Regions from separate parts of the Asticcacaulis sp. DW145 genome, predicted to be linked through region 2. Evidence: predicted binding sites of a transcription regulator. Region 2 holds the regulator's gene; the other holds the start of a gene.

Region 1 (14,640 bases), 1.2 Mb from region 2:
ATGCAGTAGAAAGCGGTCGAGTTGCGCTTCGGGCAGCGGATAGGTCCCGGCCTGCTCCAGCGGGTTCTGCGTCGCCAGCACGAAAAAGGGCGACGGCAGGGTGTGCGTCACCCCGGCGTAGGACACGGTGCGCTCCTGCATGGCCTCCAGCAGGGCGGCCTGCGTCTTGGGCGGCGTGCGGTTCAGTTCGTCGGCCAGCAGCAGGTGGGTAAAGACCGGCCCCGGCTGGAAACGGAAATGGCGGTGGCCGGTCCCGTGATCCTCTTCCAGAAGCTCGGTCCCCAGAATATCGCTGGGCATCAGGTCGGGAGTGAACTGCACGCGGCGGAATTGCAGCTCCAGCGCCTGCCCTAGGGAGCGCACCAGCAGCGTCTTGCCCAGCCCCGGCACACCTTCCAGCAGGCAATGCCCGCCGGCCAGAAGCCCGATCAGCAGCTGCTCGACCACATCGGCCTGACCGACAATGGCCTGAGCGATGGCCTGACGCAGGTGGCCGAGGCGGGCCAGCCTTTCCCTGATCTCGGTTTCACTGATCGACATATCATAATCCCCATAATCCGGCCCCGGAGGCGAAGGCCGTCTGATGTCTCAACTCGACAAAGCGTAGATGACAATATTGACGCCGAATTTGGTATTGTCTTCGGCCAGAAAGCGCTTGTTGCGCCAGTCGTAATCCCACTCGCAGCCATAGTCCTTGTTGGAATAGAGGACGCCCAGACGGCCATTGATCTCTATGCCCTTCAGATAGTCGTGAACCAGATCGTCGCCCCAGCCGTTCAACTCAAACGAGGTATTGGGTGGGCCGTCGAACTGGAAAAAGCTCTTATAAATGGCGTGCGTATTGGGTAGTTTTTTCAGCGCCTGTGGACCGAAGATCGTCGCCATCTGCCGCTCGAACGACTTGGCGAACAGGCCGTCAATGTCGTGATTGCAGTCATCGACAAAGACAAACCCGCCATTTCTGACATAGGTCTCGAAATTGCGCCGCTCTGCCGGGCTGAAATCGACCAGCTTGTGCCCGGCCATGTAGCAGAAGGGTGCGCTGAGCATCTTCGGATCGGACAGGTCGATCACGTGCTCCTTCGGATCAACGCGCAGGGTCGTGTAGTCGATCAGGGAGGTGATCAGATTGGCCGGCATCCGCTGATCGACGTCCCAGTCACCGGAGGCGTATTTCAGGCGCGTGAACCAGAAATCATAGCTGGCCGCCCGCGCCGGACGTACCAGCGCCGCCGCCAGCCCCCCGGCAAGCAGAGACAGAAACGCTGCACGATTCAGCCCCCTCTCCCTTGAGGGAGAGGGCTGGGGTGAGGGGGGAGTCACAGACGGCATACCGAGTCTTTTGACCTCCCCCTCACCCGGCGCGTTGCGCCACCCTCTCCCTCAAGGGAGAGGGGATGTTTGCAACTACACCGCATCCGACAAGGACGTGAAGGTAAAGTCACGCAGCTTCATCGGCGGGATCATCATCACGAACGGCGATTCATCGTCGCCGACACGTACCGGCTTGCCCAGCTCTTCGATATTGTTGAGCATTATGACCGGCGACTCGTTAAAGCGGAAGTTCTTGATCGGATACTTGATCTGGCCGTTTTCGATATAGAAGGTGCCGTCGCGCGTCAGACCCGTCAGCAGCACGGTTTGCGGATCGACCATGCGGATATACCAGGTGCGGGTGACCAAAATCCCTTTTTGCGTCGAACGCACGAGGTCCATGGTCGATTTCGAGCCACCTTCCATGATCAGGTTGCCGGGCGAGGCGTCGGCGGTCTTGCCCTGCTTTTGCGCCCAGTAGCGGGAATATTGCAGGCTGGCCACCTTGCCCTTTTCGATGATGGGCAGACGCTTGCGCGGCAGACCTTCGCCGTCCCACGGCAGTACGGCGGCGTCCGGGTGCGACGGGTCGGCATAGACGGTGACGCGCGGGTCATAGACCTGTTCCCCCAGCTTGTTGCCGCCGCCCTTTTTCGACAGGAAGCTGCGGCCTTCGTCGGCCGAGCGCGCGTCAAAATAGTTCATCATGAACGAGATCAGGCCCGCCGAGGCCGCCGGTTCCAGAATGACCGTATATTTGCCGGGCTCCAGCGCCTTGGCGTCGGCGGAGTCGGCGGCCTTCTTCATGGCGATCTGGATTTCTGTGTCCGGCTTGAAGTCGGCGACGTTCTGAAGGTTGCGCGCCACCCAGCCCGAACCGCGACCATCTTCGGTGCGCACCGTGCAGGTATAGTCCACCGAGGTGGCCTTCTGATACCCGAAATTACCGTTGGAATTGGCAAAGGCCGAGAAGCCCTGACCGTCCGACAGGAAGCCCGCAGCGATCAGCTTGGCCTGCTTGCACGGGGTGATCGACTTGGCGGCCACTTCGGCGCGCTGCGCCGGCGTGATGGCGGCGGTCGCTTCGCTGAAGGTGTTGGTCGGCGTGTAGGTCTGCTTGCCTACGGCCGGCATGAATTCCGGGTTTTCCGGCGCCAGTTTGGCCAGATCCTCGGCCCGGCGCACCACCCGCTCCAGAGAGGCGTCGTCAAAGGCGTTGATGGTGGCGATGCCGACGCGCTTGCCGAAGGCCACCTGAACCCCCAGCTCGGTATTGGTCACGACGCCGCTGGTCGAGACATTGTTCAGCGCAAAGCGGATATTGCCGTTGATGGCCCCCGACAGGGTGGCGGTGCATTCGTCGGCCTTCGACAGCTTGATGACCTTGTCGAGAATGGCCTTGGCTTCGGCTTCGGTAAGGATGCCCATATCTGTAATCTCCCAATCGGCCGATTAACCGAGCGAACGCGCGGTGTTAATGACGTTGATGCCGTTGAAACGGCTGGTGGAGGAACCGTGCGACACCGCCGACACCTGACCCGGCTGCCCCTTGCCATCGAAGAAGGAGCCGCCCAGACGATAGTCGCTTTCGTCGCAGACCGCTGAACAGGCGTTCCAGAATTCCGGCGTGCGGATCTGATAGGCCACGTCCTCGATCATCTGGGTGATCTTGCCGTTCTTGATCTCATAGAAGAGCTGTCCGCCGAACTGCGCATTGTAGCGCTGCTGGTCGATCGAGAAGGAGCCATCGCCCACAATGTAGATGCCGTTTTCGACGCCCTTGATCATGTCGGCGACGCTGAGCTTCTTTTTGCCCGGCTCCAGCGAGATATTGGCCATACGCTGGAACTGCACCGACGACCACGAGTCGGCGTAGCAGCAGCCGTCCGATTCCGTCTTGCCCAGAATATGGGCCTGATCGCGGATGGCCTGATAATCGACCAGCTTGCCGTCGCGGATGATGTCCCACTTCTTCGTCTTGACGCCTTCGTCGTCGTAACCGACGAAGCCCAGTGAGCCGAACTGCGTCTTGTCGGCAACGATATTGACGTTTTCCGAGCCGTACTGGAACTTCGCTTCGCGCTTGTCCAGCGTGGCGAACGAAGTGCCGGCGTAATTGGCTTCGTAGCCCAGAACGCGGTCAAGCTCGGTCGGGTGCCCCACCGATTCGTGGATGGTCAGCCACAGGTGGCTGGGGTCGAGCACCAGATCGTACTTGCCCGGCTTGACCGAAGGGGCCTTCAGCTTTTCGCGCGCGTGTTTGGCGGCGGCGATGGCGTCTTCCTTCATATCATAGCTGAGGCCATAGCCGGTGACGCCCGCCGGATCGGTGAACTTGTGTTTGGCTTCGCCATCCAGATATTCATAGCCCAGACCCATCGGTGCCGACAGGCCATCGCGCGTGCGGAACTTGCCCGATTGCTTGTCAATGGCGGTGACCGTCATCGGCACCCAGATGCGGTGCACGTCCTGATCAATGTAGGAGCCGTCGGTCGAGGCAAAATACTTCTGCTCGTTGACGAGGAACATCATCGAATTGACGTAGTCGGCCCCGGCCTTCAGCGCGGCGGTATTGACGTCGATCAGGCGGTCGGCCTTTTCCTTGATCGGCACGTCCATGCTGTTTTTCTTGATCGGCGTCTTCCACGACACCTCACCAACGCCCTTGACGGGGGCCAGCTTGACCGGAACGGTCTGGATCTTGGCATTGGCCTTGGCGATGGCGACGGCCTGTTTGGCGGCCTTCGCCACGGCGTCGGTGGTCAGGTCGTTGGTCGCCGCAAAGCCCCAGGCGCCGTCGGCGATGACGCGGATACCGGCACCCAGCGACTCGGTATTGACCACGTTCTCGACGCGGTCTTCGCGCGTGATGACGAACTGACGCAGATAGCGCCCGACGCGCACGTCGCAATAGCTGGCGCCGGAGGCCGTCGCGGCGTTCAGCCCGGCATCGGCCAGAGTCTTCTTCACCTTGACGTCGATCGTCTCCTGAAGCGCTTCGGCGGCGACGGCCCGCCCGTAAAGCGACGGCACGAGCAGGGTGCCCGCCGTCAGGCCGGTCATGGCCAGAAAGTCGCGTCTGTGCACGGCGTATCTCCTTAAAAGATGTCCGGAATGAAAGGATACTCCGGAACGCCACGCATCGCGCCCGCCCCGTTACGGCTGAGACGATCACCCCGTCAAAAAAGCGTCAAGTTGCTTTTTGTTAATAAAGGCGGATTGGAGATATTTTATACAGATTTTTAGTCTTCACCCCCTTAGCGTGGAGGAAGGCTCAAGAAACGGCGAGGACGCCGCCGCCTAATTCAGCCGCTTAGCCGAGAGCACCTTCACCGGATTTTCGAGATTCTGCCCATCCCAGCCGCCCTCGATCTTCTTTTTGGTGATCTTGCCGTTGAGGATTTTCTTCACCACGTCCATGCCCGACACCACCTTGCCGAAGGCGGCATAGCCCTGATTGTCGCCTTCCGGATCACGCCCGGCGTCCATATAGGTCATGTCGCCGACGGAGATGGTGAACTGATTGCTGGCCGTGCCCACCGCATAGCGCGCCGTGGACAGCGCACCGTCGGTGTGAGACAGGCCGGTCTGCGAGGTCGGTTCGTGCGGGATCGGCTGATAGCGATGGCCCGCCGCCTCGACCTGAATGAAGCCGCCCTTGCCCGACTTCATGGCGCGCCAGAACTGGGCGTCGGTCATCTTGCCGGAATCGACATATTGCAGAAAGTTGGCGGTCGAAATGGGCGCGTGCTTACCATCGAGCTCCACCACAATATCGCCCTTGGTCGTCTGGATCAGTACGCGCACGCTGTCCGGTGGCACCGGCAGGTCACGATAGAGCGGCTTGGGCTTGGCAGGCACGGGCCTGGCAGCCTCGGCGTTTTCAGCCGGTTTCTGTTGGGAGGGAAAACAGCCTTGCAGGAGCGTCGCCCCCATTAGTGCCGCCATACCGATCATCCATTGCCGCCGCTGCGTCATACTGTGCTCCCTGTATGACGGTAAAACTATCGGAAAGCGGGCGGGCTTGGCAACCGGGTTCACCCTCACGATTCCGCTTTACGTTCAGGCAATCAGTGGTAACGCTTATACTAACAAAGAGGAGCGCGCCATGATCCAGGGCCCAAGGCTCGATAACCTGCTACCGCCCCTGACGGCGGAGGATGTCGCCGGGATGGATGACGAGCTGACGCGGCTGCGACGGCTGATGGAACGTGGAGAATCGGCCGGGCTGGCGGGGGGACCGATCCTGCTGTGGTGGGGCAGTGTGCTGGGGATCGGCCATCTGTGCCTGAGTCTGGCCTATGCCGGACTTCTGCCGGCCCTGCCCTATGGCCTCTTTTATTTTACCGCAGGACTGATCGGCACAGTGGTCATCGCCCTGCGCGTGCGCAAACACAGCCTGTTGTCCAACTGGCGAACCGAGGCGGTCTCAGCGGCATGGCTGTTCGCCGCCGCCGGTATCTTCGTCTATTCGATCGGCAATGTCCTCGCCAACAGCTACAATCCTGTGTCAAACATGGCCTTTCTGGCGATCGTGTTTGCCCTGATCAGCGCCGTGACCGGAGCGGCGTGCCGCCGCGACTGGATGATTGTGCCCTCGGTTGGGTGGCTGGCTATGGCGGCCCTGAGCTTTATGTTTGGCGATAATGGCGCCTTGCGGACACTGGTTTTTGCCGTGGCCTCCGTGGTGCTGATGGTCGTGCCAGGCTGGGCCCTGACCGATCTGGCGCGTCAGGCCCGGCAGGTCAAACAGGCATTGGGCCTGCGGCTCACCGGCTCTTGACTTTAATTCTGATTTAAATTTATATACCCCCGGGATTAATTTTTCGGGGGCATGTCGTTATGTCTTCATTCAGATTGCTGATCGGCCTGATGCTGTGGCTGATTACGCAGGCCGGGGCGAAGCTGCAAACCGATATGGAGAGCTTCGTATGAAGGCCCTTTTTCTTAAAATCATGATCGGCCTGCCGATGGGGATCATGGGTCTGCTGATGATCGTTCAGTCGCCGAAACTGTGGGCGCATACCGGCCATCGGCCCGACGTTTTCGGTCTGGCGCTGTTGCAGGGCGGCTTACCACTGTTGCCATATGGCTTCTTCGCGATTGCCCTGTGGTTCGCCGCCGACACGATCGCCCGTTTTCGTCCGCATACACCGCGGGAGCCGGTCCTGTGCAAAGGGCTAGGCCGCAGCGGGGCGGGGTTGATGCTTGGCGGTCTGGCTATAGGTCTGAACGCCACACCTTGGGTATGGGGCGAGGTCTATAACAATACCGGTCGGCAGCCCGGCGTCACGAATGACGTCCTGCTGACCCTGACATTTGTGGCTCTGGGCCTCATCCTGCTTGGCCTAAGCCAGCGCATCCGCGCGCTTCAGACGGCGCGCGAGGCCCTGTCGGCGGAACTGGAGCAGTACGTCTGATATGCCGGTCAATGTAACGCTTGATGTGATGCTGGCCCGGCGCAAGATGCGCGCCAAGGATTTGGCCGCACAGGTCGGCATCTCGGAAACCCAGATGTCGCTTCTGCGCACCGGAAAGGTGAAGGGGATGCGTTTCGATACCCTGTCGAAAATCTGCTTTTTGCTGGACTGTCAGCCCGCCGATATCATGGAATATCTTCCCGACCCAGCGGATCTGTCCCTTAAGGCCGGCGACTGAGCCCTGCCCCATTCCGGTCACGTCCGTGCGGCCTATATAGGGGTGACAAGGAGCCTCACCATGTTCAAACCCGTCCTGTTCGCTGTGCTGGTCCTGAGCGCGCCCATGGCCTTCGCACAGGAAACACTCCGCGAAGGTGCCACCGTCAGGGACGGCGAAGCGTGGGTCACCGACGTGGTGGTGACCGCGCGCCTGCCCGGTCCGGCCCTGTGGCGGGTGCGCAAGGGCGATAGTGAGGTCTATGTGCTGGGGGCCATGCCGGTGATGACCAAGCGTATTCCGTGGGATTCGAAGCGCGTCGAGCGCGTTATCGGCCTGTCGAATGTACTGCTCACCGCGCCCGAAGCCAAAGGCGGGCTGATCGGCGGCGCGCGACTGCTGATGGATCGCCGCCTGCCGCTGGGCAAAACGCTGGATGAAGTCTTGCGGCCCGATCTGTCGAAGCGCTTTTATGCGCTGGCCGACACCTACGGTCTGGACCGCCAAAAGTACAAAAAACTGTCGTCCATCTGGGCCGCAGCCACACTGCGCGAAGACGTCTATGACAAGGCGGGGATTGCCACGCGCGACCCGGAAAAGACGCTGCTTCGGTTTGCCAAGGCGCAGAAGCTGAAGACCAGACCGTCGGGCAGCTTCTCCGTGGCCAAGACTCTGGGGCGCATCGACGATTTCAGCGCGCAACAGGAGGCGTATTGCGTCGCCGCCACGCTGGATGAGATCGACTTTGCGGTCAAAAACGCCCTCGCCGCCACCAAGGCCTGGGCCATTGGCGACCTTAAGGCCGTGCAGCGTTTGTCACCGGATTCGGCGCTACTGGCCTGCCTCGAAGGCGCACCGTCCACCAAGGCCATGCTGGGGCAGTCGGTCGAACAGACGGTTGGAGCGATCAACAAGGCGCTGGAAACACCGGGCAAGTCGATAATGGTTCTGCCCTTGTCGGCGCTGCTCACCCCCGGCGGAGCGTTGCAGCAACTGGAACAGCAGGGCGCGACCGTAACCACACCCGCGCTTTGACGTCATATGAATGTCATTGGACCCCGCGCATCCCACGCCCTAAACTGACCCCATGAAGCTGCTACCCCTCCTCGCCGCCGCCCTGCTTATCGCCTCACCGGTTTCTGCCGAGACCCTGCGCCTGATGAGCTACAATATCCGCTACGCCAATCCGCAGGACGTGCCGCCCTGGCCGGAGCGCGGCCCGCGCATGGCGGCGCAGATCGCCTTTGTTCAGCCCGACGTGCTGGGCCTACAGGAGGCCCTGCTGCCGATGGTCGATGACCTGTCGCAAGCCCTTCAAGACTATGACCATTACGGGGTCGGTCGCGATGACGGCGCCAAGGCCGGCGAAAGCACAACCGTTTTCTGGCACCGCAGCCGCTTTGAAAAAGTCTCAGCCGTGACGCAGTGGTGCGGTCAGACGCCCGATACGCCATCGAAGGACGCCGATGCCGCCCTGCCGCGCACCTTCACCCGTCTGATCCTCAAGGACAAACGCAGTGGTCAGGTCTTTGATGTGCGCAATGCCCATTTCGACCATGTCGGTGTCAAGGCGCGCGAAAACTGTGCGGCGCAGATTCTGAGCCTGCCGACTGTGCCGGGCGCGCATCTGATCGTGCTGGGCGACTTTAACAGCGGCCTCACCAGCGCGCCCTATAAGCGCTTCACCGCCGACACCAGCCCGCTGAAAGATACCCGCGTCGCCAGCCTGCGCCGCTTCGGCCCGACGGGCACCTTCAACGACTTTGATATCCATCAGACCGATGGCGACGCCATCGACCACATCTTTGTCGAACGCGCTCTGACTGTGACCCGTTTTGCCACCCTAACCGACAGCTTTTCGGGCAAGGTCATTTCCGACCACTTCCCCATCGTGGCCGATATCGAGCTGAAATAGGTATAGGTAACCGCAGGTGACACAGATTTCACAGATGGGCGCTTCGCGCCTGTGAGGTGGCAACCGAAGCGCTTTCGGCCTAAGTCCCTTAATCTGTGCCGTCTGTGAAATCTGTGGTTTGACCCACTCATTTCACCTCAAGCCCGGCGAAAAAATTTCACACGAATTCGCTGCGGCACTTCTTGACTCTCTCCGGTACCGACCCTAACTCAGGGGCGCGTTAGCACTCGGACATACTGAGTGCTAACATTCATCTGAATAACATCGGAGACATCATATGAGCTTTCGTCCGCTGGGCGACCGCGTTCTCGTGAAGCGCGTTGAAGAAGAAGCCAAGACCAAGGGCGGGATCATCATCCCTGATACGGCCAAGGAAAAGCCGCAAGAAGGCGAAGTCGTCGCTGTCGGGCCGGGCGCCCGCAACGAAAAGGGCGAGCAAGTCGCTCTGGACGTGAAGGTCGGCGACCGCGTTCTGTTTGGCAAGTGGGGCGGCACCGAGGTCAAGCTGAACGGCGAAGACCTGCTGATCCTCAAAGAATCCGACATCCTGGGTGTGGTTGAGCGTTAATCCGCTCTGTCCCTCCCTATCCCGATAATACGCAACCAAAGGAACACCCGAAATGGCTGCTAAAGACGTACTGTTTTCCTCGGACGCGCGCGACAAGATCCTGCGCGGCGTCAATGTCCTCGCCAATGCCGTGAAGGTCACGCTTGGCCCCAAGGGCCGCAATGTCATCCTTGAAAAGTCGTTCGGCGCGCCGCGCTCGACCAAGGACGGCGTCTCGGTCGCCAAGGAAATCGAACTGGCCGATAAGTTCGAAAACCTGGGCGCGCAACTGATCCGTGAAGTTGCCTCCAAGACCAACGACAAGGCCGGTGACGGCACCACGACCGCCACGGTTCTGGCTCAGGCCATCGCCGTCGAAGGTCTGAAGTCGGTGTCTTCGGGCCGCAACCCGATGGACCTGAAGCGCGGTATCGACAAGGCCGTGGCCGTTGCCATCGCCGAAATCAAGGCTTCGTCCAAGCCCGTCACCTCGAACTCGGAAATCGCTCAGGTCGGCACCATCTCGGCCAACGGCGACACCGAAGTCGGTCAGATGATCGCTGACGCCATGGCCAAGGTCGGCAACGAAGGCGTGATCACCGTCGAAGAAGCCAAGACCGCCGAAACCGAGCTGGACGTCGTCGAAGGCATGCAATTCGACCGCGGCTACCTGTCGCCCTACTTCGTCACCAACCCGGACAAGATGGAAGCGGTCCTCGAAGACCCGTACATCCTGATCTTCGACAAGAAGATCTCGACCCTGCAACCCATCCTGCCGATCCTCGAAGCCGTGGTTCAGTCGGGCCGCCCGCTGCTGATCATCGCCGAAGACGTCGAAGGCGAGGCTCTGGCCACGCTCGTCGTCAACCGCCTGCGTGGTGGCCTGCGCGTCGCCGCCGTCAAGGCTCCGGGCTTCGGCGACCGCCGCAAGGCCATGCTGGAAGACATCGCCATCCTGACCGCCGGTCAGGTGATCTCCGAAGACATCGGCATCAAGCTTGAGACCGTGACCCTCGACATGCTGGGCCGCGCCAAGAAGGTGACGATCACCAAGGAAACCACCACCGTGGTCGATGGCGTCGGTGAAAAGGCGGAAATCGAAGGCCGCGTGGCTCAGATCAAGCAACAGATCGAAGAAACCACCTCGGACTACGACAAGGAAAAGCTGCAAGAGCGTCTGGCCAAGCTGGCCGGCGGCGTCGCGGTCATCCGCGTCGGCGGCTCGACCGAAGTCGAAGTGAAGGAAAAGAAGGACCGCGTCGATGACGCCCTGAACGCGACCCGCGCGGCCGTGGACGAAGGTATCGTTCCGGGCGGTGGTACGGCTCTGCTGAAGGCGTCGAAGAAGCTGGCCGACCTGACCGGCGACAATGACGATCAGACCGCCGGTATCGCCATCGTGCGCAAGGCTCTGCAGGCTCCGATCCGTCAGATCTCGGAAAACGCAGGCGTCGAAGGCTCGATCGTCGTCGGCAAGGTGCTGGAATCGAACGAAGCCAACTTCGGCTTCAACGCTCAGACCGAAAAGTACGTGGACCTGGTCGCCGATGGCGTCATCGACCCGGCCAAGGTTGTGCGTACCGCTCTGCAAGACGCCGCTTCGGTGTCGGGCCTCTTGATCACGACGGAAGCCGCCGTGGTCGAAGCCCCGAAGAAGGAAGCGGCCCCGGCTATGCCCGGCGGCGGCATGGGCGGCATGGGCGGTATGGACTTCTAATTTGGCTCACGTCCCGATCCTGCGGATCGGGACGTGGACAAAGGTCCATAGCGAGGAAATTTTTCTCGAAGCGGTTCTTCGAAAAATTTTCGAGTCTTATGTGGAAAGAGCGGGTCGTGAGACCCGCTCTTTTTTACATCACTTCGCTGTAAATCCAGACCTGTTGACGGTTTTCATACGGCGGATCAAAGTCATCGTCGCGCCAGTAGGTGCTGTAGCCTTGCTCCCTAAAGCCTGCTTTTATTTTCAGACCGTAAGACTTCATCAGACTGCGCGAGGTCGGTATGGGCACCCATAGATCATTCACATCCGAACGGATTGCGAAAGCCGCCCAATAATCCTGATCGAAAAACACATCGACGCTACTGCGAAACAGGTCTGGATAAGAGATTATGGCCGTTACCCGTGCATGACGGAGGTGTTCAGGTTTGCAGGATTGCATCTTTGCCGCTGCGCGCAGGATAAGCTCTATATAACGACGCTGGGTATGCAGCGAGGATCGAGGCGGATTGATCAGCCCGCTCCAAACAGGCGTTTTCCAGTTATTAAATCCCCGTCCACGCGGTGTTGCCTCCGGCCATTCATCGGCAAGCGTTTGCGACCACACCTTCGTGTTTCGCATTATTGTCTTGGTTCGACGCTGACGGCGATACAGAAAGTCGGAAATGTATCGTTTGGTCATAACCGTCTTCCACGTTCTACTATGTTGAAATACCTATCTTATACCTCCCCAGCTCTGCTGGGGAGCGGGACCGCACGAGCCGCCGAAGGCGGTGAGATGAGGTGGTGGGGGTTCTTATATCTTTGAAAAGCGCGCCGCTCGCTCCAAAGCCAGCAGCCTCACCCCATCCGCGACGCCGTCAGCATCCCGGTACAAATCAGCGGCGGCCAGGCGGCAAACCTCAAGGCCCTGCAAGTGTAACCACGCATCGCGCGCCGCGTCTTTTTCGCGCGGTCATCCAGACTGTGCAAGGTGCCGTCCACTTCCACAGCCAGCCGTGCCTTGAAGCAATAAAAATCAAGGATATACGGACCTATCGCAAACTGGCGCTTAAAGATGAGACCATCGGTGCGGTGATTCAAGTGTTCCCACAGCAACCATTCCGGAGTGGTCAGAGCCTTGCGCATCTGCCGCGCCGACGCAGTCTTGCGCTTAACGGCGTCGTTCATTCTATCCCCCTCAAGATACCCCACCACCACATCTCACCACTTCGTGGCTCGTGCGGTCCCCCTCCCCGGCATAGACGGGGATGTATGATTTACTCCGCCCCCAGTTCCGCAACCATCTCATCCAACTGATCGAACTGCTCGTCGAAGCCGCTTGTGGCCCCCGACACCATGGCCTCGTCCAGCGCCTCTTTCGACGGGTAAAGATCGCGCCAGACGACCAGAGTCTGCTCCCCGCGCCCCTCGAAGGTCACCGTGGTCACGGCCCCCTCTTCGCCGCTTTCTTCATTCGTCCAGACGATACGCTCGCCGGGGACTACCTCGATATATTTGCCGAAGAAGGCCATCGGCTCCGGCATCGACGGATGGCTGATCACCAGCCGGTAGCCGCCGCCGGTGCGCACGTCCATCTCGCAGGAATGGATGGTCATGCCGAACGATTTCGGCGTCCACCAGCGCCGGAACAACTCCGGTTCGCTCCACGCCTTGAACACCAGCCGCACTGAACCATCGACGGTTCGCCTCACCACAAATTCGCGATCGGAGATGCGCTCCATTGCAGTCTGATTAGCCTGCGTCATTATCTGCCTCCCTCTGCTTCAATTCCGCGACCACCTGATCCAGTGCCTCAAAGCGGGCGTCCCAAAGCCGGCGGTAGTTTTCGATCCAAGCGACCTCTTCCTCCATCCGCTCATGCCCTAATCGGCATGTGCGCACTCGTCCGGCCTTCTCTGTCGTGACAAAGCCGGCCTTCTCCAACAGGCTGATATGCTTCTTCATACCGGTGAGGGTCATGTGAAACCGGTCAGCTAGGTCCGTAATCGACGCGTCCGCGCGCCCCAATTGCTCCAGAACCCCGCGGCGGGTCGGGTCCGAAAGAGCGGCAAAAGAAGCATCAAGGCGCGCGCTGGAATACTGAGCCATTTGGTTCAGCATTAAGCCGAACAAACGTAAAACGCAAACGCCTTACGACTGAATCGTCTGAGGCAAACGGAAAAATGCAGAGCAGAGGGGGGTTAATTCCCCAGGGCCATAAAGTCATAGACATTGGCCGGGCGGGTCACCACGATCGAGATCTTCTCTTCAAAAATCTGGATTTCGCCGCGCGCCACCGGGTGGTTGTTGGCCAGTATCCACACCTCATCGTGCTCACGCGCGTCCAGCGGGATGACCGCGCCGCGGCCCATGCGCAGAAGCTGCTGCATCGGCAGGACGGATCGCCCCAGAAGCACTGAGATTTCCACCGGTACGGAATTGACCTGAGACGACACGCTCGACTTGATCCCTTGAATACCCATATAGGGAGGAGTCCTACCCCACCGCCGCAGAATGGCCGAACATGCTGAACGACAGGTTAAGCCCCGCCGATTCCAATGACACTCCGTCCGATTTTGTGTCGCCGGACTTTTTCCTGAAAGACCCGGAGAAGGGTCTGCCGGAATGGCGCGTCTCAGCGGGTCAGGTGTCCTATCCCGACGCGGTGGCCGCGATGGAGGCGCGCGTCGAAGCCATCCTCAAGGGCGAGGCGCGCGAGCTGATCTGGCTGATCGAACACCCGCCCCTCTATACGGCCGGCGTGTCGGCCAAACGCGAAGACCTGCTGGAGCCCGATCGTTTCGAAGTGTTCGACAGCGCGCGCGGCGGGCAGTTCACCTATCACGGCCCCGGTCAGCGGGTGATCTATGTGATGCTGGACCTTAACCGGCGCAGCAAGGACATCCGCGCCTTTATCAAGGCGCTGGAAGGCTGGATCATCGGCACCCTGTGGCAGTTCAATGTCGAAGGTCATATCCGCGACGGGCGCGTCGGCGTGTGGGTCGAACGCCGCGACAAGGGCGTCACACCGGTTCCCTCTCCGGGTTCGTTAGAACCCGGCAAGGCCGACCGGCCGACCGAGCCCCTGCGAGGAGCCCCTGCGGCGCCTGAGCAGCGCTATCGGGAAGACAAGATTGCCGCCATCGGCATCAAGCTGCGCCGCTGGGTCAGCTTCCACGGCGTCAGCCTGAACGTCGAGCCGGACCTCAGCCATTTCAATGGCATAGTGCCGTGTGGCATCTCCGAACACGGGGTGACCAGCCTGATTGATCTGGGCCTGCCGGTGAACATGGATGAGGTGGACTACGCCCTGCGTCAGGAATTTATCGAACGCTTCGGGCCGGTGGATCTGGCCGAATAAGCGTCAAATCGTCTCGAGGGGCTCGGCAAACCGCGTGGAACGCCCGTACCTGTTCGCGCCTCTCTCGGTTTTTAGTTTTGCTCGATGGGCGATGCAAACCGCGTGGAACGCCCATACCTGTTCGCGCCCCTCTCGCCGGGCATCGCGCCCAAGTCAATAGCCGCCCA
Region 2 (14,640 bases):
AAATTTCTCCATCTTCAAGCGAAAGGTGCTGAGGTTCATAAACCCAAAGCTCAAAGCCGCGGGCCTGAGCCGCCATCATCAGGAGGAAGGTCGTGTCCCCGGCGATATTGATATTTTCGATGGGGTCCATCTGGACAGCGACGCGCAGGCTCATCAGTCGATCTCTCGTTTCCTGGCCTCTATGTATAGCGCCTGACGCCGAGCACAAGGGGATGCACCGATATTCCCCTCATCCCAGCCTCGGTGCCCTCAGAATAAACAGGTTCTCGCTATCGTTTTAGATCGAGGGCCCGCTTATATATAACCTTACGGGGCAAATCGTATTTTTGCGCCAGCAAGGCCGCCGCCTCGGAAGGCGGCAAGGTTTTCAAGGCATCAATGATGGCGGCATCCAGATCGTCTTCGGAGGCAACTTCCGGCTGCCCTGGACCGACCAACACGACAATTTCGCCCTTCGGCTCGTGAAGTTCGCGACACGCAATGAGTTCGCTAAGCGTACCTCGCACACAGGTCTCATAAAGCTTGGTCAGCTCACGGCAAACCGCCGCCGGCCGGTCCCCGAGAACCGCGCACATATCTGACAGGGACTCGTGAAGACGGGGACCCGTTTCAAAGAAAATCACTGTAGATTGAAGTGTTTTGAAATCAGACAGAAAGGTCTTTCTGGCAGATGACTTGTTCGGAAGGAACCCCGCAAACATAAAGCGATCGGTTGGCAATCCCGCGAGGCAAAGGGCGGCCATCACGGCCGACGGGCCCGGAATGGGGTGGACGCGAGCCCCCGCCGCGAGCGCCATATTGACGAGTCGAAAGCCAGGGTCTGAGACGAGTGGTGTGCCCGCATCCGACACTTGCGCCACAACCTCTCCGGCGTGCAGGCGGGTCAGAATTTCAGGGATAACCTGGGGGCCTGAATGATCGTCGTAGCGTATGAGCTTCTTTTTGAGGTCATAGGCCGACAATAGCTTGCCGGTCACCCGCGTGTCCTCGCATAACACCACGTCGGCCGCGCGCAAAACGTCCAGTGCACGCAATGTGATGTCGCGCAAATTGCCGATCGGCGTCGCAATGATATAGAGCCCCCCTTCGACAGGGCGGGGCGGCGGGGCAAAGAAATCGCTCATGCCCCTATCTGGCGCATGGGCCGCCGTTTGGGAAGCTTAAATAATGCCGGCGCAGGTGCGGGCGAGCTCCTTGCGACGCGACTGGCTGAGTTCAACACCCGTCACCTTCCAGTCGAGACCGTTGCGCGACACGATCAGATAGTCGTCACCGCTGATGCGGTACTGGCGCGCAGCGAAGCTGCCGTAACGAATACGCGGATCCGGCTTCCAGTTGAGCCGGGCCGGTTGGGGTTTGAGATGTTTAAGCAGGGTGACAAAACCCTGAGCCTCGCCTGCTGTCTGGGCGCACAGATGCAAGTCGATGGTCTTCTGCGCTTCGGGCTCGGGCGTGGATTTGGAGCGGCCCCCGAACAGAGAGGCCCCTTTATCCCACATGCGTTGCAGGAAGCCTTCCTTTTCTTTCGAAGGCGAAGGTGTCGCTACCGGTATGACCTCATAGGGAGCGATGTCATTATAGAGACGATTTGTGATGGACGTGCCGTCAATCAGAGCCTGCACTCGAGCCGTCTTGCCGGCGCTGGCATAGGTCAGTGTGTCAATAGCCACGGCCTGCGCCCGATAGACATCCCAACAGACAAGTCCGCCAACAACACCAACCAGAACGGTCATTATGATCAGAATTCTGCGCCATTTGTGCATGAAAGGCCCCCTTTTCACCCCTTATCTAAGCGCCAAAACGGCAAAAATTATGACAGAAGTTCGAGAAGCAGACGGTCGAGCACCACACGTCCTTTTGGGGTGGCGCGTAAGCGGTCCGGTGTCAGGTCAAGAAAACCGTCAGCAATCAGGAGATCCCGTTTGGACAGGGGCAGTCCGCTTATGCGCTCAAGCCTCACGCCGTCGATCAGACGCAAACCCAGCATCAGCGCCTCCTCGCTGGCCTCTGCCGGTGGCAAGGGTTCAGGGCTCACGCTGTGCCCGCCCTGGCGCACGCGAGCGATATAGGTTTTGAGTTCAGGCTCAGCCACGGTCGCGTGGCGTGAATTATCAAAGGTCAGGCGACCATGGGCACCGGGGCCTACCCCGATATAGTCTATCCCCTCCCAGACGTTGATATTGTGCTGCGAACGCGCCGCCAAGCCACGCGCGTGGTTGGAGACCTCATAGGCCTCAAAGCCCAGTTCACTCAAGACCGTCTGGGTTCGCTCGTAAAAGGCCTCTCCCCTGTCGGGGTCGGGAATGCGCAACTGCCCCCGCCGCGCGGCACGCCCGAAAGCGGTGTCGGATTCAATGGTGAGCTGGTAGGGCGAAATATGTTCGACGCCCAGGCGTGCGGCCCGGCGAAGCTCCTCTTCCCAGTTTGAAAGGCCCTGATCGGGCAGGGCATAGATAAGATCCAAAGACACTCGCTCAAAGGCTGACAGTGCCGTCTCAAGTCCCGCAAGCGCTTCGCGGGCTGAATGGTTGCGCCCGAGAAAGCGCAGTGCGGCATCATCTAGCGACTGGATACCAATGGACAGGCGGTTGATACCGGCCGCCCGAAAGGCGCGGTAGCGCGCGACCTCGGCATCGGTCGGATTAGCCTCCAGCGTAATTTCAATATCTGTTTCAACCGGAAACAGGGATTTGGCCTCAGCGATCAGAGCCGCTACCCAGTCGGGCTTCATTAGCGACGGCGTTCCGCCGCCAAAAAACACTGAGGCCAGACGCCGCGGACCCAGCCATTGGGCCTGCGTCCTCAGATCGGCAACAATGGCCTCATAAAGGGATTGCTGCGTGTCCGTCTGACCGCGATCGCGCGTCACATTAAAATCGCAGTAGGGACAGATGCGCGAACAGTAGGGCCAGTGGATATAAAGAGCTACCGGGGCAGGGTTCAGAACAGCCATGCCTTCAACTGTTCAAAGGCCAGATGGCGATGGCTGAGGCTGTCCTTTAGCACTTCGTCCATCTCCGCATAGGTGACCTCATACCCATCGGGCTGAAAAATAGGGTCATAGCCAAACCCCTTGTCACCACGCGGTGCGACGACATCGCCATGTACCACGCCTTCGAAAACGACCGCATGGCCTTCGGGCCAGGCGACGGCCAGAGCCGAGGTAAACCAAGCGCGCGTGGAATAGGTTTCGGGATTGTGAACCTCGGCCTGGATCATCTTGTGCCGGATGATTTCCATGGCGCGGGGAAAATCTTTTTGCGGCCCGGCCCAGCGCGCACTGTAAATGCCCGGATCGCCGTTCAGCGCAGCGATACTTAAGCCCGAATCGTCAGCCAGAGCCGGCAGGCCTGCTGCCATGGCCGCATGGCGCGCCTTGAGGATCGCGTTTCCGACAAAGCTGTTTTCGGTCTCTTCGGGCTCCGGCAGGCCGAGGCTGCCCGCCGTGACAATCTCAAACTGGCCATTGAGCAGACTGTCGATTTCGCGCGCCTTTCCCGGATTGTGGGTGGCGGCAATCAGTTTCTGACCGGCAACAAGCGAAATCGACATGAGGATCTCCGTTTGCGCCCTGTTTAGCCTAAGCGCCGCCCAATGAAAAAGCCGTAATTTGGCGATGACGTTTTTTTGTGGCACAGATCATAACAGTTACGCCGTATAGGGTCTTTCATGCGTTTTCTGGGCCCCCGCTCGATTTCCAGCCTGCTCAAGACGGCTCTCGATGTCGTCTATTACGGCCTTTTTGCCATGATCGTGGCGGTGGGGATCGCGGCCCTGTGTCTGTTGTCGGTGCCTACACTGGCGGCAGAAGTTATGGCACGCATGAAAATGGTGGCGCAGATCAATGGAACCCAACAGGCGATATTGATGCTGGCCTTCGGCCTGTCTTTGTCCGGTTATCTGCTGATCATGCGCTGGACGCGGCAGGTGTTTCGGACACTCGCGGAGGGCGACGTCTTTCACCCGGACAATACACTACGCCTGCGCTGGATCGGCTTCGGACTGGCGGGCGTTGAACTTTATTCCTACGCCTCGCGCGCCCTTGCTGAAGCCATATTGAGGATGCCGGTGGAGCCAGTCTACGGCATGCGGGCGGTGACGGCGTGGTTTTCAGTGCTGGTCGTTTTCGTTCTGGCCGAAGTGTTTAAGGAAGGGGCGCGGCTACGGGCCGAAGCCAATCTGACTATATGAGCGTGACGATCTGCCTGAGTGAGCAACTGGCAAGGCGGCGGCTGTCACTTGTCGAATTATCCGATCGGACAGGGATTGCCGTGCGGCATCTTGAATTGCTGCGAGATCAGAAGGCCGTAGCGGTGCGATTGCGCACCTTAGAATCGCTATGCCGGGCGCTCAATTGCACGCCCGGCGAGCTCCTGGTCATCAAAGACGAGGAATAAGTCTTACTTGCCTGCCGCTGCGCGTTGCAGAGCAAATAGTTCCGCTGCGCCTTGCGTTGCCAAATCGAACAGGGTGTTAAATTCGTCGCGTGAAAAGCCGCGCTTTTCACCTGTGGCCTGAATTTCAACGATGTGCCCTGATCCGGTCAGCACAAAATTCGAGTCCGTTTCCGCGGTCGAATCTTCGTCGTAATCAAGGTCCAGAACCGGGACATTTTCATAGACGCCGCACGACACCGCCGCGACCTGATCAATAATCGGGTTGGTGGAAATTAGCTTCTGTTCCAGGAGCTTGTCGCAGGCGAGAGACAGGGCCACCCATGCCGCGGTGATGGAGGCGCAGCGCGTCCCGCCGTCGGCCTGAATCACATCGCAATCGAGGGTAATCTGACGCTCACCCAGTGCCTTGAGATCGACGACAGCGCGCAGGGACCGGCCGATCAGACGCTGAATTTCCTGTGTGCGGCCCGACTGCTTGCCAGCGGCCGCTTCACGGCGCGAGCGGGTGTGGGTTGAACGCGGTAACATGCCGTATTCCGCTGTCACCCAACCTTGCCCCTTACCCTTCAGAAAAGGCGGCACGCCCTGTTCCACCGACGCCGTGGCCAACACTTTGGTGTGTCCAGCCGTAATCAGACATGAGCCTTCCGCGTAGCGCGTCACACCCGTCTCCAGTGTCACCTTGCGCAGCTGATCCGCCTGACGGTTGGACGGACGAAAGGTCTTCAGGGCGTTCAGGGCATCGAATTGCGACATGGCGGGGACCTCCAGAGTAAGCCGCATTGCCTATCAGCCCCGACAGCGATTTCAAAGTTTTTTTGCTCAAATCCAGATATCCGGAAAAGCCATAGAGGCAATAAACATCGCCATCAGCCCATATCCCACATTAAACAGGCACAGTGCGCCGGAAATCAGACGAGCCCCGTTCGCTTTGACAATAAACCCGATCGCATAAAGAATTTGAACAGCCAAAAAGATCAGAAGAGCATCGTCCACTCCCTCCTTGACCTGCCCGCGGAACAGTCCGGCGATCGTCACCAGAAGGTGACTGGCTATGAGTGGCGGCAGTGCCCAGAGTGCACGCTTTTCATGTTTTCGTACCGCCAAAAGCACTCCCGAAAAGCCAGCAAGAACGCCCAAGGGGGCCATGATCGACCAAGGGAAGAAAACAAAAGGGTTTGCCAGCAGCGACAAAAACCAAGTTGGCAAGGAAACATTTAACCAGATGGCATTACCCAAAGCTTAGTCTCGCTTTTCATCAACCTTGCGAGACACCTTGCAGTCCTTATCAACGCAGGCATAGGTGTTTCCGTTCTCGTCGACGGGCTCTTTGCCCTTATCTTTGAGCGATTTGGTTACACGCCACGGGCCGCGTAACGGCTCGAAATCGCTGGTTCTGACCTTCTGTGAAGGCTTGTAGGTGCTGGGGATTTCTGTCGCTGGGGCATCCTTGCGGGCTTTGAATACGGGCTGTTTCGTCAAGGTCACCGCCTCTTCGGACTGCGCTGCCCCGGTCATCGCCAAAATCATTACTCCGGCCACAGTCAACACTGCCCTGCGCATCTCAACTTCTCCGTGCCTTATAAGCAAGTGAAGCCTTGTAATCGTGGCAATTTGGCGGCAAACCTTGCCGGACGTGTGAAGCCTCTTCACAAGCTGGCAAAGCCTTCTATATCCTTATCGTATGAAAACATCGCTCTCGACTTTGATGAGTGGCACGGCCTCATTGACCGAACTTGATGCCAGGGCGCGCGACGTCTTTCGTCATGTCGTCGAATCCTATCTTGAAACCGGTGAGCCAGTGGGATCGCGCACCCTGTCAAAAGGTGGAATAGCGCTGTCACCGGCCTCGATCCGTAACACCTTGTCTGATCTGGCTGAGCTTGGCCTTCTGAGCGCACCTCATGTTTCCGCCGGGCGGATGCCGACGCATCAGGGGCTTCGCCTGTTCGTAGACGGCCTTCTCGAAGTGGGCGATGTGGCGCAGGATGCCAAGCGCGAGATTGAGGGGCGACTGACGGCAAAAGGCCTGACTTTCGACAGTGCGCTTCGCGAGGCGTCTAACCTTTTATCGGGCCTGGCAGGCGGCGCGGGTGTTGTAATGACGCCATCATTTGAGTCCGGGGTACGCCATGTTGAGTTTGTCAAACTGGCACCGGATCAGGCTCTGGCGGTTCTGGTTTTTGAAGACGGACGTGTCGAAAATCGCCTGATGGCGCTTGATCTTGGGGTGACGCCTTCCGACCTGATAGAGGCCTCAAACTATCTCAGCACAAGGCTTCGCGGTCGCAGCTTAACTGAGGCCGGGCGCGACCTGCGGGCCGAACTTGAGGCCGAGCGTCAGCAACTCAATGAGGCGGCAACCGGTCTGATTTCACGCGGTCTGGCGGCCTGGGCCGGTGGCGAGAGCGACAAGAGGGCGCTGATCGTCCGCGGGCAAGCCAATCTTCTGGAAGCCTCTGCCCTTGAAGATCTGGAGCGTGTACGCGCCCTGTTTGAAGATCTGGAAGAGAAGGAAGAGCTGATCAACCTCCTCGACAACGTCCGCTCGGCGCAAGGCGTAAGAATTTTCATCGGATCGGAATCGAAACTGTTTTCTTTGTCGGGCTCCGCTGTTATTGCAGCGCCCTACATGCTGGGTGGCCAAGCCCAGAAGGTTGTCGGCGCCATCGGCGTCATCGGGCCCGCCCGGTTGAATTATGCGCGCATCATCCCACTTGTGGATTACACCGCAAAAATCCTCGGCCGCCTGCTGGAGCAGGAACGGTCCTAACCCACAGAGTCTATAGAGTAATGAGCGAAGAACATACTGAACAAGACGCCCCGTTTGCCAATGACGCTATCGACACGCTGAACGCGGCGCTGGAACAGCTTCAGGCCGAAAACGCCGCACTCAAGGAACAGGCCCTGCGCTATGCTGCCGAGGCCGAAAACGTGAAACGCCGTGCTGAGCGTGAAATGAATGATGCACGCGCCTACGCAATCCAGCGTTTTTCGCGCGACCTCTTAGGCGTAGCCGACGTGCTGCAACGCGCCCTTCAGGCCGTTCCGGCCCAGATCGAAGACCCGGCGTTCAAGAACTTCGTCTCAGGCATCGAGATGACGGAAAAAGAGCTGGCGGGGGCGTTTGAAAAGAACGGCGTCAAGAAGATCGCACCGCTCAAGGGCGACAAGTTCGACCCCAACTTCCATCAGGCTGTGATGGAACAGCCCTCCACCGAGGTCGAAGGTGGGAGCGTCCTGATGGTCATGCAGGCTGGCTATGAACTGTTTGGCCGCACCATCCGCCCGGCCATGGTCGTTACCGCTGCCAAGGCCGCCAGCGCCGCAAACGGCGCCTATAACGGGGGTGATAACGCCTCCGGCGGGACCATCAACACCCAAGCCTGACGGCTCGGCGCTTTACGAGACCAAAGAGACGGTGCATTCTGCGCACCGTCTTTTTTTGTGGGTCTACAATGTCCAAACCTCTGACGGCTCTGGCCGCCGCTTTCTGCCTCTCTGTTACCGCACTCGGCGTGCACGCCCAGACAGTACGACCCGAGCAGGTTCGCGCCCACCTTTCCTTTCTTGCTTCAGATGCTCTCCAGGGCCGAAAAAGCGCTAGTCGCGACGAAGCCATTGCGGCTGCCTATGTTGCCGCCCAATATGAGAGCTTCGGCCTTCAGTTCGCACCCACACTATCGGGGTTTGTGCAGGCAGCGGAGGTGGTGTCGCCCCAACTGGACGGGCAGGCCAGCCTCCAGCTTGGCCCTCAAAGCCTCGCGGAAGGGCGTGATTTTCGCCTTCTGTTTGCCAGCGGTCAGAGTGTAGAGGGGCCACTGACCTTCCCGGCTACGCCCGAGGCCCTGACCAAGGGTGCGGTGATTGTGCTCCCCTCTGATGGGAAGACGCCCCTGACACAATGGCTGCGCGAGGCCCGTTCTAAAGGCGTAAAGCTTGTGCTGGCCCCGGATGGCGCCGAAGCCAGCAAGTTATGGGATGGCATTGGGGGCGGCCCCGTAACCCCCACCCATCTCAGTGAAACCCCGCCGTCGCGCCCACGTCCGGACGTCGTTCTTCTCAACGCGTCTGCCTATAGATCTCTCAAATCGGGCGACAGTGCCCGGTTAAGTGTGAAGCGCTCTGATACGCAAAAAGCTTTTACCTATAATGCCATAGGCTTTCTGCCCGGCACGGATCCGAAGGCGGGCGTGGTCCTGATCACCGCACACCTCGACCACCTCGGCGTGAAGAACGGCACGATAATGCCTGGTGCGAATGATGACGCTTCCGGTGTAGCCGCGGTACTCGAACTGGCACGCGCGCTGTCGCAAGGTCCCGCGCCGCGGCGCGGGGTCTTGTTTGTCTGCTACGGCGCTGAAGAGGCTGGCCTCTTAGGTTCGGCGCATTTTGCCGCTCACCCGCCGATCCCGCTCGATCATATTGTGGCCAATCTGGAGGTTGAAATGATTGGCGCTCAAGACCCAAAACTACCGAAGGGCACCATGATGATCACGGGCTGGGAGCGTTCAAACCTGGCCGATGCCCTGAAAGCCAAAGGCGCGCTCTTAGCCAAAGACCCATATCCGGAGCAGCACTTCTATGAGCGTTCGGATAATTATTCCCTCGCTCTGCAGGGCATTGTCGCCCATACGGTCTCAGGCTGGGCCACAATACCCACCTATCACTCGGCGCAGGATACGCTTGGCAATATCGATATTCCCTATATGACCGCAGCCATCCAGTCGCTTGTTGAGCCTGTTCGCTGGCTCGTAACGGGCGACTTCGAGCCAAAATGGGCCGAAAACGGACGCCCGAAACCCTGACCCTGGCGACTGCCTTTGTCAGAGATAGGTGGAAAACCATTTGAGGAGCTGCGACCAGCCTTCCTTGGCGGCCTTTTCGTTATAAAGGGCGCGGTAGTCAGCATGAAAGCCATGCTTGGCGTCCTTATAAACCTCAATATGGCTTGCCGTCTTGCCGGACGCCTTAAGGGCCGCATTCATGCGTTCTACGCTGTCAAGAGAGATGCCGCCGTCCTGCCCGGCATAGAGACCGAGCACCGGACGGCGCAAACCTGACGCCCGATCGATCGGCCATTCGCGCTCTTCCTTGCCCAGGAAATCGGTCGCGGCCGGCCGCTCAAGGCGCCCGTACCATGCCACGCCCGCTTTGATTTCCGGGATGGACGACGCAGCCATCCACACGACAGCCCCGCCCCAGCAGAAACCCGTAATGCCAATACGCGAGGTATCGGCGAACTTCGCCTTGCCAAAGAGACGTCTTGCCTGGCCAATATCCGGGTTGGACTTCAGCCACCTAATCAAGGTTTTAAGATCGCCCATCACCTGCTCATTGGTCGCGGTTTCGACCAGCTTGCGGACTTCGGCGGTGTCTTTCAGCGCGGCCGCGTTACCATTGCGGGCAAAGGGATCAAAGGTCAATGCGACATAGCCCTGATGGGCAAGGCGTCGGCAGACATCGCGCAAATAATCGTGGAGGCCAAAGATTTCTGGGACGACGAGCACGACCGGGCGTCGCTTGGCATCTTCGGGTAAGGCAATATAGGCCGGTATGGCGTAGTCGCTGTCACTCGGCACGGTCAGGTCTTTGGCAATCAGCCCGGCGGAAGGCGTAGAGATCGGCGATTGGGCCGCCGCCGCGCCAGCCCCCAGAGCGTAGCCTGCGAAAAATAGCCCGGCAATGCCGCGGCGACTGACATGGAAGTCCCGCGGCTCACTGCCTTCAGGGCGCGTCAGAGGCAAGGCGGTATGTGACATGGCAGGTCTCCCGGACGTCTTCTTTTGCGTTCGCGGTTAACTAACTACACAATCTTCGTCCTCGGCAAAAGGTCTCACCAGAGGCGGGTAACGCCTAAAACCCTAAAAATAATGCCAGCATTGCAAGCCCCCCTCTTGCAGGCCGAAACGCGCCCCTTATATCGGTTGCAGATTTGGGGGTTCCGGAAAACCGGCGGCTCGCAAAATTGGTAAAATTCATCTCACCGGGGATGGACAAGCGGGGTGCTTATCTTCAAAAGGCCTCAAAAGCCCATTGCCTTAAACGGAGTAAATCTGGACTCATGGCTAAAATCATCGGTATCGACCTTGGTACGACCAATTCGTGCGTCGCCGTTATGGACGGCAAGAACCCGAAGGTCATCGAAAACGCCGAAGGCGTTCGCACCACGCCGTCGGTGGTCGCCATCGTGGACGACTCGGAGCGCCTGATCGGGCAGCCCGCAAAGCGTCAGGCGGTTACCAACCCCTCCAATACCTTCTTCGCCATCAAGCGTCTGATCGGCCGCACCTACAACGATCCGATGGTCCAGAAGGACAAGGGCATGGTGCCCTACGAAATCTCCAAGGGCCCCAACGGCGACGCCTGGGTTAAGGCCCACGGCAAGGACTATTCGCCGCAACAAATTTCGGCTTTCATCCTTCAAAAGCTGAAGGAAGACGCCGAAGCCTATCTGGGTGAAACCGTCACTCAGGCCGTCATCACGGTTCCGGCCTACTTTAATGACGCACAGCGTCAGGCGACCAAGGACGCCGGTAAGATTGCCGGCCTTGAAGTCCTGCGCATTATCAACGAGCCGACTGCCGCCGCTCTGGCCTATGGCCTCGACAAGAACGACGGCAAGAAGATCGCCGTCTATGACCTTGGTGGCGGTACGTTCGACGTCTCGGTTCTCGAAATCGGCGACGGCGTCTTCGAAGTGAAGTCGACCAATGGCGACACCTTCTTGGGTGGTGAAGACTTCGACATGCGCGTCGTCGATTACCTCGCCGACGAGTTCAAGAAGGAAAACGGCGTTGATCTGCGTTCCGACAAACTGGCCCTGCAACGCCTCAAGGAAGAGGCTGAAAAGGCTAAGAAGGAGCTTTCGACGGTTGCGCAGTACGACCTGAACCTGCCCTTCATCTCGATGAACGCGTCGGGCCCGCTGCACCTGAACCTTAAGCTGACCCGCGCAAAGCTGGAAAGCCTCGTTGAAGATCTTATCCAGAAGACCATCGCTCCGTGCCAGCAGGCACTGAAGGATGCGGGCCTTAAGGCGTCCGACATTGACGAAGTCGTCCTCGTCGGCGGCATGACCCGTATGCCGAAGGTGCAGGAAGCCGTGAAGGCCTTCTTCGGCCGCGAACCGCACAAGGGTGTGAACCCCGACGAAGTCGTGGCGCTCGGTGCCGCTATTCAGGCCGGCGTTCTGCAAGGCGACGTCAAGGACGTGCTGCTGCTCGACGTCACCCCGCTGACGCTCGGCATTGAGACGCTCGGTGGCGTGTTCACCCCGCTGATCGAACGCAACACCACGATCCCGACGAAGAAGTCTCAGGTCTTCTCGACTGCCGATGATAATCAGTCGGCCGTGACGATCCGCGTCTTCCAGGGCGAGCGTCCGATGGCATCCGACAACAAGTTGCTGGGTCAGTTCGACCTCGTTGGTATCCCCCCCGCACCGCGTGGGGTCCCGCAGATCGAAGTCACCTTCGACATCGACGCCAACGGCATCGTGAACGTCAATGCGAAGGACAAGGCGACCAACAAGGAGCACTCGATCCGCATTCAGGCCAATGGTGGCTTGAGCGACTCTGACATCGAGGACATGATCAAGCAGGCTGAGGCCAACAAGGCCGATGACGAAAAGCGCAAGGCGCTGATCGAAGCCCGCAACCAGGCGGACGCTCTGGTACACTCGACGGAAAAGGCCCTCAAGGACTTCGGTTCGAAGGTCTCCGCCGAAGACAAGACGGCCATCGAAACGGCTCTCGCCGATCTGAAGGCGGCCAAGGACGGTGAAGACGTCGAGGACATCAAGGCCAAGCATCAGGCGCTTCTGACGGCTTCGATGAAGCTCGGTGAAGCCATGTATGCCGCCCAGGGTGCAGGCGAAGCCGGTGAAGAGGCTCAGGCCGATGACGGCGTTGTCGATGCCGAGTTCGAAGAAGTCGATGGCGACGGCAAGAAGAGCGCTTAAGCCGACGCTTTGACAAGACAAAGGGGGGAGTCTGATTTCGGTTGGGCTCCCCTTTTTTTGAGTTTTTTATTACATCGGATATGATGCCGGTGTGAATGTTGCAGGCAACCCAGGCGGGGGCTTGGGAATGGTTTATCGCGCATTTGATTCCGAAACCCGTAAGGCCGTTTCCGGGATGCGCTTAAAGGACTGCTAAGTACAATGGCGCGTGATTACTACGAAATCCTGGGGGTGGCCCGCGATGCGGATGACGCGACCCTGAAATCGGCTTTTCGCAAGAAGGCGATGGAGCATCACCCTGACCGTAATCAGGGTGATGATCAGGCCGAGGCGCGTTTTAAGGAGGTCAACGAGGCATATTCGATTCTGTCAGACGCGAACAAGCGCGCCGCCTATGACCGCTTCGGACACGCCGGTGTTAATGGACAAGGTGGCGGCTTTGGCGGTCAGGGCGGTTTCGGCGGCCAGGGCTTTGGCAATGTCGAAGACATCTTCTCTGAAATGTTCGGCGACATCTTCGGCGGCGGGGGCGGCGGTCGCCGCTCGGGCCCGCAACGCGGCCCGGATGTGCGTTATGATTACGAAATTACCCTCGAACAGGCCTATAAGGGGGCGGATGTTGAACTAAACATACCGACGACCCTGACCTGCGAGGTTTGTAAGGGTTCAGGGGCCAAGGCCGGCACAAAGCCAGCAACCTGCCATACCTGCGGCGGTGCAGGTCGCGTGCGCACTTCCAACGGTTTCTTTGCCGTAGAGCGCACCTGCCCGACCTGCAACGGTCAGGGCCAGGTAATCAAAGAACCCTGCACCAACTGTCACGGCCACGGTCAGGTGCGCGCCAATCGCAAGCTTAACGTCCGCATCCCGGCCGGCGTTGATGACGGTGCGCGCATCCGGCTGTCTGGCGAAGGTCAGGCCGGCGCTAATGGTGGTCCACGCGGTGACCTCTACATCTTCCTGTCAGTCGCCGAGCACGAGATTTTTGAACGTGACGGTGCCGATCTGCACTGTCAGATCCCTGTGCCCATGCCCACCGCCGTTCTAGGGGGGGAGGTTGAAGTGCCTTGCCTGATGGGGGGCGAAGGGTGCGACGGCACCTGTAAACTCGAAGTCGCCATCCCCGAAGGCGCCCAAACCGGTCACAAGGTCAAGATCAAGGGCAAAGGCATGCCGGTCCTCAATTCGAAACAGCGCGGCGACCTGCTGGTCGAACTGTTTGTAGAGACACCCAAGCATCTGAGCGCCCGCCAGAAAGAGCTTATGAAGGAATTTGCCGAAATCGCCGAGGCACAGTCTTACGCGCAGTCGCAAGGGTTCATGCATAAGGCTAAACGCTTCTGGGACGACATTACCGGCACGGCGTAGTGGCGCAGAAAATGCCGCGCGCTTAGACGCACCGCCATTTTGAAATGAGGAACTGACAAATCCGGCGCGGGTTCGCCCTTAGCCGGATTTGACTTATGCGCGCCTCCTGCCTAGAGGAGCGAACAGGTTGATAACCCGGAGTTCTAATGACCCAGATTCGTTTTGCCGTTGCCGGCGCCAGGGGCCGCATGGGTCAGGCGGTTATCCGCGTGCTGACTGAGCGCGACCTGACGATTGCGACTACATTTGACAAGGGTGATACGATCGATCTGTCGCAGGCCGATGTGGTGATCGATTTCACGACCCCGTCCTCGACACTGGCTCTGGCCGAAGCCTGCGCGCTTGAGGGGGAAAAGCGGGGCAGGGCACTGGCGCATATCATCGGTTCAACCGGGTTCATGCCCCAACAGCTCATCGCGCTCGACGCCTATGGTGAGCGCAATATCGTGCTGCGTTCGGGAAACTTTTCGCTGGGCGTCAATATGCTGATGGGACTGGTGAAACAGGCCGCAAGCAAGCTCGCCGCAGATGCCTGGGACATCGAAGTTTTGGAAGCGCATCATAAGCGTAAAGTGGATGCCCCTTCAGGCACAGCACTGATGCTGGGCGACGCGGCCGCCGAAGGACGCGGGGTTGATCTGAATGAGGTGCGCGTTGCCGCTCGTGACGGCCTGACGGGCCAGCGCGAGCCTGGCACGATCGGGTTCTCGGTCATTCGCGGCGGTGGCATTATCGGCGAGCACAGCGTACTGTTTGCGGCTGAAGATGAAGTGATAACCTTGTCTCACTCCGCGCGTGACCGCACCCTGTTTGCGCGCGGCGCCATAGAAGCCGCGCTATGGGCCGCACAGCAATCAGCTGGCCTTTACGACATGCAAGACGTCTTAGGCTTTCGCTGAACCCAGCGTCTGA

What was found. The regulator HrcA, encoded in region 2, represses chaperone genes, less so after heat shock. The targets are predictions, from matches to a motif close to GTTAGCANTCNNNNNNNNNGANTGCTAAC.
Region 1: groES (co-chaperone GroES) is a predicted target of HrcA. The motif match lies at 9,086-9,114, and genes of this name have one in related genera.

What each region holds. Positions count from the first base shown of each region.
Region 1 is NZ_AP029024.1:1,384,635-1,399,274, forward strand. It holds gene AACH73_RS06320 (MoxR family ATPase) at 1-540, opposite strand, end outside; gene AACH73_RS06325 (DUF4159 domain-containing protein) at 589-1,332, opposite strand; gene AACH73_RS06330 (TldD/PmbA family protein) at 1,408-2,742, opposite strand; gene AACH73_RS06335 (TldD/PmbA family protein) at 2,767-4,401, opposite strand; gene AACH73_RS06340 (peptidylprolyl isomerase) at 4,615-5,292, opposite strand; gene AACH73_RS06345 (hypothetical protein) at 5,423-6,097, shown strand; gene AACH73_RS06350 (hypothetical protein) at 6,246-6,734, shown strand; gene AACH73_RS06355 (helix-turn-helix transcriptional regulator) at 6,736-6,972, shown strand; gene AACH73_RS06360 (TraB/GumN family protein) at 7,033-7,986, shown strand; gene AACH73_RS06365 (endonuclease/exonuclease/phosphatase family protein) at 8,039-8,866, shown strand; gene groES (co-chaperone GroES) at 9,144-9,434, shown strand; gene groL (chaperonin GroEL) at 9,487-11,130, shown strand; gene AACH73_RS06380 (DUF3916 domain-containing protein) at 11,264-11,812, opposite strand; gene AACH73_RS06385 (DUF559 domain-containing protein) at 11,971-12,300, opposite strand; gene AACH73_RS06390 (SRPBCC domain-containing protein) at 12,390-12,878, opposite strand; gene AACH73_RS06395 (metalloregulator ArsR/SmtB family transcription factor) at 12,865-13,221, opposite strand; gene AACH73_RS06400 (FliM/FliN family flagellar motor switch protein) at 13,314-13,595, opposite strand; gene lipB (lipoyl(octanoyl) transferase LipB) at 13,637-14,473, shown strand; gene AACH73_RS06410 (DUF805 domain-containing protein) at 14,545-14,640, opposite strand, start outside.
Region 2 is NZ_AP029024.1:169,712-184,351, reverse strand. It holds gene gshB (glutathione synthase) at 1-154, opposite strand, end outside; gene rsmI (16S rRNA (cytidine(1402)-2'-O)-methyltransferase) at 270-1,124, opposite strand; gene AACH73_RS00855 (hypothetical protein) at 1,161-1,763, opposite strand; gene hemW (radical SAM family heme chaperone HemW) at 1,811-2,953, opposite strand; gene rdgB (RdgB/HAM1 family non-canonical purine NTP pyrophosphatase) at 2,941-3,552, opposite strand; gene AACH73_RS00840 (DUF2975 domain-containing protein) at 3,670-4,191, shown strand; gene AACH73_RS00835 (helix-turn-helix domain-containing protein) at 4,188-4,397, shown strand; gene rph (ribonuclease PH) at 4,401-5,153, opposite strand; gene AACH73_RS00825 (hypothetical protein) at 5,220-5,636, opposite strand; gene AACH73_RS00820 (hypothetical protein) at 5,640-5,960, opposite strand; gene hrcA (heat-inducible transcriptional repressor HrcA) at 6,082-7,170, shown strand; gene grpE (nucleotide exchange factor GrpE) at 7,191-7,787, shown strand; gene AACH73_RS00805 (M28 family peptidase) at 7,856-9,205, shown strand; gene AACH73_RS00800 (dienelactone hydrolase family protein) at 9,224-10,159, opposite strand; gene dnaK (molecular chaperone DnaK) at 10,462-12,360, shown strand; gene dnaJ (molecular chaperone DnaJ) at 12,562-13,728, shown strand; gene dapB (4-hydroxy-tetrahydrodipicolinate reductase) at 13,875-14,627, shown strand; gene AACH73_RS00780 (hypothetical protein) at 14,594-14,640, opposite strand, start outside.